DNA from 3 places in the Nocardia sp. NPDC050710 genome. Region 1 is predicted to be linked to each of the others. Evidence: riboswitches for the same ligand, from Rfam matches in the RefSeq annotation. Region 1 holds a riboswitch; each other region holds the start of a gene.
The links. A riboswitch is a leader RNA that binds a small molecule or an ion and turns the genes downstream of it on or off. The one in region 1 is predicted to bind cobalamin.
Positions count from the first base shown of each region.

Region 2: it holds a riboswitch for cobalamin, as region 1 does, so the genes downstream of both, metE (5-methyltetrahydropteroyltriglutamate--homocysteine S-methyltransferase) here and metE (5-methyltetrahydropteroyltriglutamate--homocysteine S-methyltransferase) in region 1, are expected to answer to the same signal.
Region 3: it holds a riboswitch for cobalamin, as region 1 does, so the genes downstream of both, AB0H61_RS31920 (CbtB-domain containing protein) here and metE (5-methyltetrahydropteroyltriglutamate--homocysteine S-methyltransferase) in region 1, are expected to answer to the same signal.

Region 1 is NZ_JBFAHV010000037.1:47,762-51,911, reverse strand. Features, by position in the region: gene metE (5-methyltetrahydropteroyltriglutamate--homocysteine S-methyltransferase) at 1-1,802, opposite strand, end outside; cobalamin riboswitch at 1,938-2,150, opposite strand; gene AB0H61_RS36775 (hypothetical protein) at 2,529-3,122, shown strand; gene AB0H61_RS36770 (PepSY domain-containing protein) at 3,350-4,150, shown strand, end outside.
Region 2 is NZ_JBFAHV010000035.1:55,440-59,589, forward strand. Features, by position in the region: gene metE (5-methyltetrahydropteroyltriglutamate--homocysteine S-methyltransferase) at 1-1,888, opposite strand, end outside; cobalamin riboswitch at 2,048-2,252, opposite strand; cobalamin riboswitch at 2,564-2,766, shown strand; gene glyA (serine hydroxymethyltransferase) at 2,900-4,150, shown strand, end outside.
Region 3 is NZ_JBFAHV010000025.1:45,457-49,606, reverse strand. Features, by position in the region: gene AB0H61_RS31935 (A/G-specific adenine glycosylase) at 64-996, shown strand; gene AB0H61_RS31930 (alpha/beta hydrolase) at 1,043-1,786, opposite strand; gene AB0H61_RS31925 (antibiotic biosynthesis monooxygenase) at 1,885-2,202, shown strand; cobalamin riboswitch at 2,292-2,445, shown strand; gene AB0H61_RS31920 (CbtB-domain containing protein) at 2,476-2,670, shown strand; gene AB0H61_RS31915 (CbtA family protein) at 2,661-3,491, shown strand; gene AB0H61_RS31910 (hypothetical protein) at 3,527-4,015, shown strand.

The DNA.
Region 1 (4,150 bases):
ACCTGGATGACGCCGATTCCGGCCGCTTCCAGGTCCACCGTCTCGTCCCGTATGGCCAGTGCGATCTGCCTGGCGGTGTCGGAAAGCGGTTGATCATCGCGGATGAACGACCACGCCAGGATGGTGACCGGGCCGGTGAGCATGCCCTTGACCGGTTTACTGGTCAGTGACTGCGCGTAGGTGATCCATTCGACGGTCATGACCGTCGGGCGCGCCACATCGCCGTATACGATCGGCGGGCGCACACACCGGGTGCCGTAGGACTGCACCCAGCCGTTGATCGTCGCGGCGAAACCGTCGAGTTGCTCGGCGAAGTACTGCACCATGTCGTTGCGCTCGGGCTCACCGTGCACCAGCACATCGAGACCGATTTCCTCTTGCAGCGCGATGACTTCGGCGATCTCGGCACACATCCGCTTGTCGTATTCGGCCTGGTCGATCTCGCCACGGCGAAGCTCCGCACGGGCCACCCGGATGCGACTCGTCTGCGGGTAGGAGCCGATCGTGGTGGTCGGCAGCAGCGGCAGCTTCAGCCGTTCCTGCTGCACCGTACGACGCTCGTCGGCCGGAGCGCGGCGGATGGCGTCCGCGCCCAGCCCCGCCAGCCGCTCGCGCACCGAGGCGACGCGTAGACGCGGATCGGCCTTGCGGTCGGCCACTGCGGCGCGAGCGATCGCGAGAGCCTGCGCGACAGGGTTCTCCCCCTCGGCGAGGGCGGTGGCCAGCACCCGGACCTCGGCGATCTTCTCCTGCCCGAACGCCAGCCAGCCACGCAGTCGCTCGTCCAGATCGGTCTCGGAGTCGAGGCTGTACGGGACATGCAACAGCGAGCACGAGCTCGACACGGCCACCGACACACCGGCCTCGCGCAGCCCGGTCAGCAGCGGCAGCGCGTGGTCGGGGTCGACCCGCCAAATGTTGTGACCGTCGACCACGCCCGCCACGATCAGTTTGTCCGTGATCGACCGAGCCACAGCCACATCCGCGTCCTGACCGGCGACCAGGTCGAGCGCGATGCCCTCGATGCCGGTCTCCGCCAGCACCGGCAGCGCCACGCCCAGTCGGCCGAAGTAGGCGGCTACCAGGATCGACGGGCGAGCCGACACCTCCGACAACCGCTGGTATGTGGTGCGCACTGCCGCCAATTCGGTCTCGGTGAGATCGGTGACCAACGACGGCTCATCGATCTGAACCCATTGCGCACCGGCCTCGGCGAGCAGGCCGAGCAACTGCTCGTAGAGCGGCAACAGATCGGGCAGACGGTTCAGCAGATCGCTGCCGTCGACCGACTTGGCCAGTTTCAGGAAGGTGATCGGGCCGACGATCACCGGACGAGCCAGCACGCCGAGCTCCAGCGCCTCCTTCAGTTCGGCCAAGGGCTTGTCCGGATGCAGGGAGAAGGCCGTGTCCGCCGCGAGTTCGGGCACCAGGTAGTGATAGTTGGTGTCGAACCACTTCGTCATCTCGAGCGGAGCGACCTCGGCATTGCCTCGGGCCGCGGCGAAGTAGCGATCCAACTCGTCCGCGATCCCGGACACTCGCTCCGGCAGCGCGCCCAGCAGCACGGCGGTGTCGAGCACCTGGTCGTAGTAGGAGAACGTGCCCACCGGGACCGAATCCAGCCCGGCGTCGCGGGCCGCGGTCAGCTGGGCGGTGCGCAGGTCCGCCGCCACGGCGTGTAGGGCCTCGGCATCGACACGACCGGCCCAGTAGGACTCGGTGGCGCGTTTGAGCTCCCGGTTGGGGCCGATGCGCGGGAGCCCCAGTACGGTTGCGGTAAAAGTCTTGTGCGGGTTCGACATTGATGAGCTCCATGGTCAGCAGCAAGGACCGCCACCCATATGAAGCGCACGCTGATGGAGCCCATGAAGCATCGTTCCCGTGCCCGGGTCCACTCGGCGTAGCGCCCAATCCACGAGGCGACGACCACCGGATACGGCGTATCCGGTACAACGGGCAGGTCTTCGGACTCGTGGGCATCGACCCGAGAATGGGTCTGCCCCGGCGCTTCGTGGCCCGGGCTGGTCCTACCGACCGTCGCTTCCCAGGCATGCGCCCAGTGCGGGTGACGGCTGTCGTTCCCACTTACCGCTGCGGGACAGTCCCGGATTTCCACCGGGTTCCCTCTCACCCGGGCGGTGTGCGAACACCACCGGGCTTCGACGCCGTCGGACGGATCAGGGGCTCCTCGACTCCGCCTCCGGCGAACCAGCTGCACCGACGAATATAGCCACCAAGGATCGGATCGCGAAAGGCAGCCCAGCTCACACCGAGGATCGGGACTTCGGACGACGCTCTTTGGTAAGGGCGAGCGTCACTCGCGCGAGGCGCCCACCGGCCAGACCACGGTGACCGGAATTCCTCGGGCGCGGGCCAGCTCCAACCCCACCTCGAGATCGAAGGTCGCGGCCAACCGCATCAACACCGGGATCGTGAGCGGGCGCTGATCGTTCCGAGCAAGCCGGCCGTTCGGGTCGGTCTGCGTCCATAGGCGGTGAGGTGGCGCGGTGGCCGGTATCGTTCCCCGCATGTCCCCCGTGTCCGTCCTGGCCGCGCGCCTGCGTGGTGCGATGACAGGCGCGGTGGCGGGGGCAGCGGCACTCGCGGCGCACGGCATCGGCGGCGGGATGGTCCCGACAGGTAGTTCGCTGGTGATGTTGGTGGCCGGATGCGCCGCGGTCGGTGTCGTGGGTGCGGGGCAGCCCGGTCCTCGGTTGTCGGTGCTGGTCGGCCAACTCGGTGCCGGCCAATTGATCGGCCATATCGCGTTGACGGTGGCCTCTGGGCACTCCCATCCGATGGTATCGACACCAACGATGTCGGCCTGCCATGTCGTATTCGCGGTCGTCGTCGGTATCACACTGTCGATAGCCGAACGCCTGATGCGGACGGTGTTGTCCTCGGTGTACCGGTGGCTGGCGCTGCTCATCGGCCGGGCCCGGACCTGTACGGGTCGACCGTGCGTCGCGATGTCGGCACGAAATTCGGTTGCCCGTGATCTTCTGCTCGGGTCGGGCTCGGGCAATCGAGGCCCGCCGATGACCGTGGCCGCCGTTCGAGGCGGCTCGGTAGGCCGTGCAGCTCATCCCGATTGGCAGCCGGTCTCCGCTGTCTCCCGCTGATCGAGTCGGTTCGGCCGAAATTCTTCGCGCGCGTTCGGTTGTCGTTGCAGACATCCGAATGTCGGTGTCCGCTACGCATCTCGAATTCCGGTCGACCGGATCCGCCCAGTCGATCAGATGCGGTGCGGACGTGTTCGTCACGGCGGCTGCGTAACACCGCCAGAGTCCGTTCGGCGCGCGACGCCGGAGGACTTCAGTTTCATTCTGCCCGGAGAGGGCTTGGGTTCATGTCTTCCACAACTACCGACTTCGGCGATCCTGCCGAATCACCAGCCGATCGCGATGGTCTCGACGAATCGGCCGATACGGCGACGACCTCCACCGACAATACGGCGACCGATTCCGCCGACGGCTCCACCGCGAAATCGTCCGTGACCGAACGCGCGCTCCCACGCAGCTGGCGACCGCTGGTCCTGCGACTGCATTTCTACGCCGGTGTGCTGGTGGCTCCGTTCATCCTGATCGCGGCCCTCACCGGCGGCCTCTACGCGCTCGCGCCGACGATCGAGAAGTTCGTCTATTCCGATGAGCTCACCGTCGAATCCACGGGCGCCGCCGCGCTGCCGCTATCGCAGCAGGTCGCCGCGGCCCGAGCCGCCTACCCGGATCTGACGGTGAGCGCGGTACTTCCGCCATCCTCCTCGACGACCTCGACACGTGTGCATTTCATCGACCCTGGCTTGGGGGAAGAGCAATTGCGGGCGGTGTTCGTCGACCCCTACACCGGCGCGGTATCGGGTAGTGAGACTTCGTGGTTCGGGTCGCTACCGTTCAGCACCTGGGTCGATGTCCTGCACCGCGACCTGCACCTGGGCGAATTCGGCAACCTCTACAGCGAACTGGCCGCCTCCTGGTTGTGGGTCGTCGTGCTGGGTGGGCTACTGCTGTGGTGGGCCAAATACCGCGGTGACCGGGTCCGTGGCCGACGAGCCCGAATCATCGGCGTCGACAGATCGGTGCGGGGACGAGCGCGCACGCTCAACTGGCACGGCGCGTCCGGACTATGGATCGCGGCAGCCCTGCTGTTC
Region 2 (4,150 bases), on a different contig from region 1:
ACGAATCCACCGACCACGCAAGGTAATCCGGCTGCTCGGCCGCACGCAGGGGGAGCAGCTCGCGCAGGGCGGGTTCGTCGACCTGGATGATGCGCGCGCCACCGGTTTCGAGGTCGGTGACTTCGTCGCGGATGGCGAGGGCGACCTGACGAGCGGATTCGCCCAGCGGCTGGTCGTCGCGGACGAAGGACCACGCCAGGATGGTGACGGGTCCGGTGAGCATGCCCTTGACCGGCTTGGTGGTGCGTGACTGGGCGTAGCCGATCCAGTCGGTGGTCATCGGCGCGGGCCGGACGACGTCACCGAAGAGGATCGGCGGGCGCACGCAGCGGGTGCCGTAGGACTGCACCCAGCCGTTGTCGGTGGCGGCGAAGCCGTCGAGCAGCTCGGCGAAGTACTGGACCATGTCGTTGCGCTCGGGTTCGCCGTGAACCAGCACATCCAGGCCCAGGCGTTCCTGCAGCGCGATGACGTCGTCGATCTCCCCGTGCATCCGTGTCACGTACTCGGCCTGGTCGATCTCGCCCTTGCGCAGCGCGGCGCGGGCGAGCCGGATCGCCGAGGTCTGCGGGTAGGAGCCGATCGTGGTGGTCGGCAGCAATGGCAGGTCCAGATGCGCCCGCTGCTTGGCGCGCCGTTCGTCGGCGGGAGCCCGCTCGATGTCGGCGGGGGTGAGCGCGGCCAGGCGGGCACGGACCGTGTCGTTGTGCAGGCGAGGGTCGGTGCGGCGCGACTCGGCGGCGTCGCGGGCCGCGCGCAGCTCTGCGGCGACGGTGTCGGTGCCCTGGGTCAATGCCGTGGCGAGTACGCGAACTTCGTCGACCTTCTCGGCGCCGAATGCCAGCCACGACCGCAGCCGCTCGTCGAGCGCGGCTTCCGGGGTGAGCGAGTACGGAACGTGCAGCAGGGAGCACGAACTCGACACCGCGACCGAGGCGGCGCTGCCCAGCAGCGAACCGAGGGTGCTCAGCGCGGCGTCGAGATCGGTGCGCCAGATGTTGCGGCCGTCGACGACACCGGCCACCAGCAGTTTGTGCGTCAGCGCGGGGACCGAGGCGATGGCCTCGACGGTGGTGCCGGTGGTGAAGTCGACCGCGATCGCGTCTACCGGGGTGGCCGCGATCTCGGCGAGCGCGGCATCGGTGTGGCCGAAGTAGGTGGCGATCAGGATCGCGGGCCGGTCGGTGCTCGAGGCCAGCTCGGTGTAGGTGGCGCGTACCGCCGCGAGCTCGCTGTCGCTCAGGTCGGTCACCAGGATCGGCTCATCGATCTGGACCCACGCGACACCGGCGGCCGCGAGCCGGGCGAGCAGGTCCCGGTACAGCGGGAGCAACTCGGCGAGGCGGTCCAACGGCGCACCATCGGCATGCTTGGCCAGCTTCAGGAAGGTCAGCGGCCCGATGACGACCGGACGGGCCGGGATCCCGAGCTCGTCGGCCTCGGTGAGCTCGGCGAACAGCTTCTCCGGGTGCAGCGAGAACCGGGTGCCGCCGTCGATCTCGGGGACGATGTAGTGGTAGTTGGTGTCGAACCATTTGGTCATCTCGAGCGGCGCGATCGAGTCGGTGCCGCGAGCAGCGGCGAAGTAGCGATCGAGCGGGTCGGCGATCTCGGCGACCCGTGGCGGCAGCGCACCCAGCAGGACGGCGGTGTCGAGGACCTGGTCGTAGTAGGAGAAGGTGCCGACCGGGATCGAGTCCAGGCCGGCGGCGGCGAGCAGGCTCAGATGAGCATGGCGCAGCTCGCGCGCGACGGTGTGCAGGTGATTGGCGTCGACCTTGCCGGCCCAGTAGGCCTCGGTGGCGCGCTTGAGTTCACGGTTCGGCCCAACTCGGGGCAGCCCCAGAACAGTGGCGGTGAAGGGGGTGTGCGGAACGGCCACGATCATCGTCTCCGGTACGGGTGGGATGGCCACAGCCTGTCGTGGGCAGCACCGACCACCGACCGTGCGAACACGCGCGAAAACCGCGCCCGCTCCGGACAGGTCCGGCGGGTCGGAAATTGTCGGTCCGTGCGCCCAATCCACGAGGCGGAGGCCGCCGGACACGGCGTGTCCGGCGCAACGGGCAGGTCTTCGGACTTGTGGGCACCGGCCGATTCGGCCGACCTACTGGCCGTCGCTTCCCAGGGAGGTGCCCAGTGCTCGATGACGGCGGTCGTTCCCACTCACCGCTGCGGGACAGTCCCGGATTCCCACCGGGTTCCCTCTTGCCGGACACCGGTCTCCCGGCGCCCGGTTTCGACACGATCACCGGAGCTCGGGACTCCGACTCTGCACAGTGAACGTGAACCAGCTGCGCCGACCATGCTAGTCCAGAATCGCCCAGCGGCGATGGCCAGGCGGATCGCCCGGCCGTCCCAGGCTTTTTCTCTGTGAGGCCCGTCATAGTGGAAAGGCCGCTCGAGGGTGGCTTTTCGAGGCGATATCAGGGTGTCGGGGTGGGCGATGGTCCACCGTGGTAGCGGTGCGTGGGTTGTGTGTGCACTGCGGTGTCGTATTCTGTGCGGGCAGCTGGTTCGCCGGTGGCCTGGATGTCGGGAGTCCCCGCTCGGTCGTCGGCGTCGACACCTCGCGCCGTGTGGCGTTTCGGGGTGGAGAGGGAACCCGGTGGAAATCCGGGGCTGTCCCGCAGCGGTAAGCAGGAACGAACATCGTCAACAGCACTGGGCCACCCATGCCCGGGAAGCGGCGGTCAGTAGGTGGCGCGGGGGGTCCCCGGCCGGTGCCTGTAAGTCCGAAGACCTGCCACTGTGCCGGATACGCCGTGTCCGGGGGTCGTCGCCTCGTGGATCGGGCGCTCACCGGCAGGTTCCCGAATCGTGTTGTGCGAGTTGGGGGTTCCGCTGTCGTGCGTCCATTGGCGTCAGGCCGTTGCTGCCACCCGACGGAGAACACATCGTGGCCCAGTCCGCTACCGCTGCTGTTTCGGTGAATACCCAGTCTCTCGGTGAGCTCGATCCCGAGTTGGCCGCCGCAATGGCGGGCGAGCTCGCCCGCGAGCGCGACACCCTCGAGATGATCGCCTCGGAGAACTTCGTGCCGCGCGCGGTCCTGCAGGCGCAGGGTTCCGTGCTCACCAACAAGTACGCCGAGGGCTACCCGGGCCGCCGCTACTACGGTGGCTGTGAGGCCGTCGACGTGGTGGAGACCCTGGCGCGCGACCGCGCCAAGGAGCTCTTCGGCGCCGAGTTCGCCAACGTGCAGCCCCACTCCGGCGCCCAAGCCAACGCCGCGGTGCTGATGGCGCTGATGAACCCGGGCGAGACCCTGCTGGGCCTGGACCTGGCCCACGGCGGTCACCTCACCCACGGCATGCGCCTGAACTTCTCCGGCAAGCTCTACGACGTCCACTCGTACGGGGTGAGCAAGGAGGACCACCGCATCGACATGGACGAGGTGCGTGACATCGCCAAGGCGGCCAAGCCGAAGGTGATCGTCGCCGGCTGGTCGGCCTACCCGCGCCACCAGGACTTCGCGAAGTTCCGCGAGATCGCCGACGAGGTCGGCGCCTACCTGTGGGTCGACATGGCGCACTTCGCCGGTCTGGTCGCCGCCGGTCTGCACCCCTCGCCGGTGCCGTATGCCGACGTGGTGTCCTCCACCGTGCACAAGACCCTCGGCGGCCCCCGCTCCGGTCTGATCCTGGCCAAGCAGGAATTCGGCAAGAAGCTGAACTCGGCGGTGTTCCCGGGTCAGCAGGGTGGCCCGCTGATGCACGTGATCGCCGCCAAGGCCGCCGCATTCAAGATCGCCGCGACCGACGAGTTCAAGGACCGTCAGGTGCGCACCCTGTCCGGTTCCCGCATCCTCGCCGAGCGCCTGACCGGAGCCGACGTCGAGGACAAGGGCGTCTCCGTGCTCACCGGCGGCACCGACGTGCACCTGGTCCTGGTCGACCTGCGCAACTCCGAGCTCGACGGCCAGCAGGCCGAGGACCTCCTGCACGAGGTCGGCATCACGGTCAACCGCAACGCCGTCCCGTTCGACCCGCGCCCGCCGATGGTCACCTCCGGCCTGCGCATCGGCACCGCCGCCCTGGCCACCCGCGGCTTCGGCGACGCCGAGTTCACCGAGGTCGCCGACATCATCGCCGCCGCCCTCGCAGGCACCTCCGACACCGAGACCCTGCGCGCCCGCGTCGCCAAGCTG
Region 3 (4,150 bases), on a different contig from region 1:
GTCTGGTTCGTTACGGATCGGCAAATATCGACTTGCCGTGGCACAGCAGGAACGGTGAGGACGATGCAGGCCAGCACAAGGAATAAGCGCTCCGAGCGGCGCGGGACGAGCACCGACGCGATCGATGCCGAGGCGTTGCTGAGCTGGTATGCCGACACCGCGCGTGATCTGCCGTGGCGCCACGCGGGGGTCACCGCGTGGCAGATTCTGATGAGCGAAATCATGCTCCAGCAGACACCGGTGGTGCGGGTCGAACCGATCTGGCGGGAATGGGTTGCGCGCTGGCCGGTGCCGTCGGCGATGGCCGCCTCCTCGCAGGCCGAGGTGCTGCGAGCTTGGGGCAAACTCGGCTATCCGCGCCGCGCGCTGCGGCTGCACGAATGCGCGCGGGTGCTGGCCGCCGAGCACGGCGACGAGGTGCCCACCGAGGTCGACGTGCTGCTCGGGCTGCCCGGCATCGGCGCCTATACCGCCCGCGCGGTCGCCTGCTTCGCCTACGGACAGCGAGTTCCGGTGGTCGACACCAATGTTCGCCGCGTGGTGGCGCGCGCCGTACACGGACGCGCCGAGGCGGGCAATCCGTCCTCTCGCGATCTGCCCGAGACCGAGGCGCTGCTGCCCGCGCGGACCGACCGCGCCGCGGTGTTCTCCGCCGCCCTCATGGAGCTCGGCGCAACGGTCTGCACCGCACGCACCCCCGGCTGCGACCGCTGCCCGCTGCCGCGCTGCGCCTGGGTGAGCGCGGGCCGACCCGCCTCCGAGGTGGTGCGCCGCGTCCAGAAGTACGAGGGCACCGACCGCCAGGCCCGCGGGCGACTGCTGGACGTCCTGCGCGATGCCAGTGGTCCGGTGGAGCGGGTTCGCCTCGATCTGGCCTGGACGCGCGACCCGGGGCAGCGCGACCGCGCACTGGATTCGCTACTCGTCGACGGGCTGATCGAGCAGACCTCCGACGGCCTGTTCGCACTCGCGGGCGAGGGCGGAGCCGCGGGCTGAGGCCATCCGAGCCCGGCCGAATATGGTTGCCGGGCGGAACGTTCCGTCAGGCGAGCACTCGGCGCAGGAACTGTTCGACCCGCTCGCGGTAGCGCTCGGGCTGGTCGTCGTGCACGAGATGCCCGGCATCCGCGATCAGTACGTATTCGGCCGCGGGGTTCGTCCGTGCCATTTCGCGCATCTGCCCGGGCGGGGTAATGGTGTGCTCACCCTCGATGAGCAGGGCCGGTGCCCGCACCGCGCGCCACTGGCTCCAGAAATCCCTGGTACCCCACTCCTCCGAGATATCGCGGAAGGTGGCGACCGAACCGTGCAGCCGGTAGCCGTCCGGTCCGCGCTCGAAGGATTTCAGGAAATAGCGGCCCGCCACCGGGCCGAAGAAATCGAGCACCGCGTCCGCGTCCGGAAACGGTTGCGGCCATGCCTCGATCATGGCCGCCCAGTTCGCGGCGGTGCGGCCGGTGAAATCAGGCGCGATGTCCTCGACCACCAGCGCCCGGACCCGCTGCGGATATCGCGCGGCGAAGACCCAACCGTGCAGACCGCCCATCGAATGCCCGATCACGACCATGGGTTCGGTAATGGCCGCGGTGGCGGCGGCGAGGTCCTCGACGAAGGCCTCGGTGGTCAATTCCTCCGGTGCGGGCCGACCGTGACCCGCGGCGTCGAAGGTGTAGAGATGACCGTGGCCGCGCAGCCAATTCAGGTGGTCTCCCCAGGTGCGGGCGCTACCCATCAATCCGTGCAGCAGCAGGATCGGAACCCCGGCACCGCCTTCGTCGTGCAACACGGGGTCGATTTTGCCGCGTGTATCGCACGGCGCACCCGCGGCCCCATCCGAGCGTGCACCGAAGTCCGCGACCACGGGCGAGAACGTATTGTCGAATCATGGCTGTTGTGAAGATCAACGCGATCGAGGTTCCCGAGGGCGCGGGCCCCGAGCTGGAGAAGCGGTTCGCCCATCGTGCGCACGCGGTCGAGGGTTCGCCGGGTTTCCTGGGGTTCCAGCTGCTGCGTCCGGTCTCCGGCGACAATCGGTACTTCGTTGTCACCCAATGGGATTCCGAGGAGTCCTTCGCGGCGTGGCGGGACGGTCCGGCGCGTGCGGCGCATGCGGGCAGCGGCGAACAGAAGCCGGTGTCGACCGGTGCCTCGCTGCTGGAGTTCGAGGTCGTACTCGACGTCGCGGCCAAGTCCGCATCCTGACGAATCCGCGAATGGCCTGGCAGGTTCGGTGTCACCGAGCTGCCGGGCGACTCGCCCGACGCCGTGGCACCGTGCTGCCGATCGTATTGACGTCGGATGCCCTCGGGTGTCACAGTTCGAGTGACCAAGCGATGGTGATGCGGTAATTCCGGTGTGATTCCGGAGCGGTCGCGCCACTGTGTTCCATGCACCGAGTCCTCGGTGCCGGAAAGCCAGACACCGGCACCGTCGCACCGCACAACTCACGGGACGCGCATCCCTAGGAGGACTCGAATGGCTATCGCGCATTCGCCCAGCCGGGCATCCGAATCCCTGGCCACCGTACTCATCACGGTAGGCGTCGTTCTTCTCGCACTGCTCACGCTGTACCTGGTCGGCTTCGACCAGGGCGCAATCTCGCGTAGCGGGATGTTCATGCACGAGCTGATGCATGACGGACGCCATCTGCTGGGTGTTCCGTGCCACTGATTTCGCCTACCCCGCCGACTCGGTCGGCTGCCGTCCCCCTGGCTGGATCGTTCAAGACGCTGCTGTTGCGCGGTCTGCTGGCCGGCTTGATCGCCGGTCTGCTGGCCGCCACGGTGGGCTATTTCGTCGGCGAGCCGAAGATCGATGCCGCCATCGCCATCGAAGAGGCGAACTCCGCCGCGGAATCGGGGCACTCCGCACCCGAGGACACCGCGGGCCATTCACACGGCGACGAGGAGGAGCCGCTGGTCAGCCGGAGCGGACAGAAGGCGGGACAATTCCTCGCCCTCGGTCTCGGCGGGCTGGCATTCGGCGCGATCTTCGGCGCGGCCACACATTTCGCGCGCCGCCACACCACCCTGTCGGGACCCGGGCTGGCGATAGCGCTGGCGGCGGGCGGCTGGCTGGCCATCGTCGCGGTGCCGTTCTTCAAGTACCCGGCGAATCCGCCCGCGGTGGGCGATCCGGAGACCATCAACGACCGCACCCTGCTGTGGGTGGGCGTGGTGCTGCTCGGCTTCGTCGCCGTCGGCGCCGGGGTCTACGTGTACACACTGCTGCGGGGCAGGCTAGGCACACTGCGGCTCATCGCGGGTGTCGCCGCGTTCGTCCTCATCACCACGCTCGGCTACATCCTGCTGCCCGGCGTCGACGAGGTGAAGGCGGACTTCCCGCCCAGTCTGCTCTGGCAGTTCCGGGTGGCGTCGCTGGCGCAGACCGCCACACTGTGGGCCGCGCTCGGGCTCGGATTCGCATTCCTCACCGAATACGCCACGCGCTCTAGTACTGCGGTACCGGAGCAGGTTGCTACCGCGGGCTGATCCGCACATCGCACGGACAGGGCAGTGTCGGTCGTATGACCGGCACTGCCCCTTCCGTCCGGCCCGCGGCGCTGCGCGCGGCCGAACCACATCGAACCCCACGCGCCGTCTCGGTGGCCTTCGGCGGACTCGTCGTCGCGCTGGTCGCGGGCGTCGCCGAAGCGATCGCGCAGGCCACGATCGCCCTCGAGCGGCCGCCGACCGATCTGCCCGCATTGGCGACCGGGCTGCTGCGCGGCGCCATCTACCTGGCGGTATTGCTGGTCGCCGTCCGGATGACGCACGGCGACCGCTGGGCCCGCCTGACCCTGACCTTCGGCATCGGCGTCCTCGGCCTGACCTCGCTCATCGTCGAACCACTGCGGGCACTATCGAACGCCGATGACTTCGGGGACCTGTTCACCGATGTGACAATGAGCGATCTGACCATCGCCGCACTGCGCGCGATCCACGTCCTGGCCGTCCTCGTCGCCATCCCCGCCATGTACACCCCCACCGCTCGCCGCCACTTCCGCACTGTCTGACGGGCACCTTTACGAGCAAAGGCCGCCGGTTCTCCGAACTGCACAGAGAACCGGCGGCCTTTTCGCAGAATCACCGTTCCCGAATACCCACTGATCTCGCCAGCACATGGGTAACTCGCCGGGTACCGGCTAACT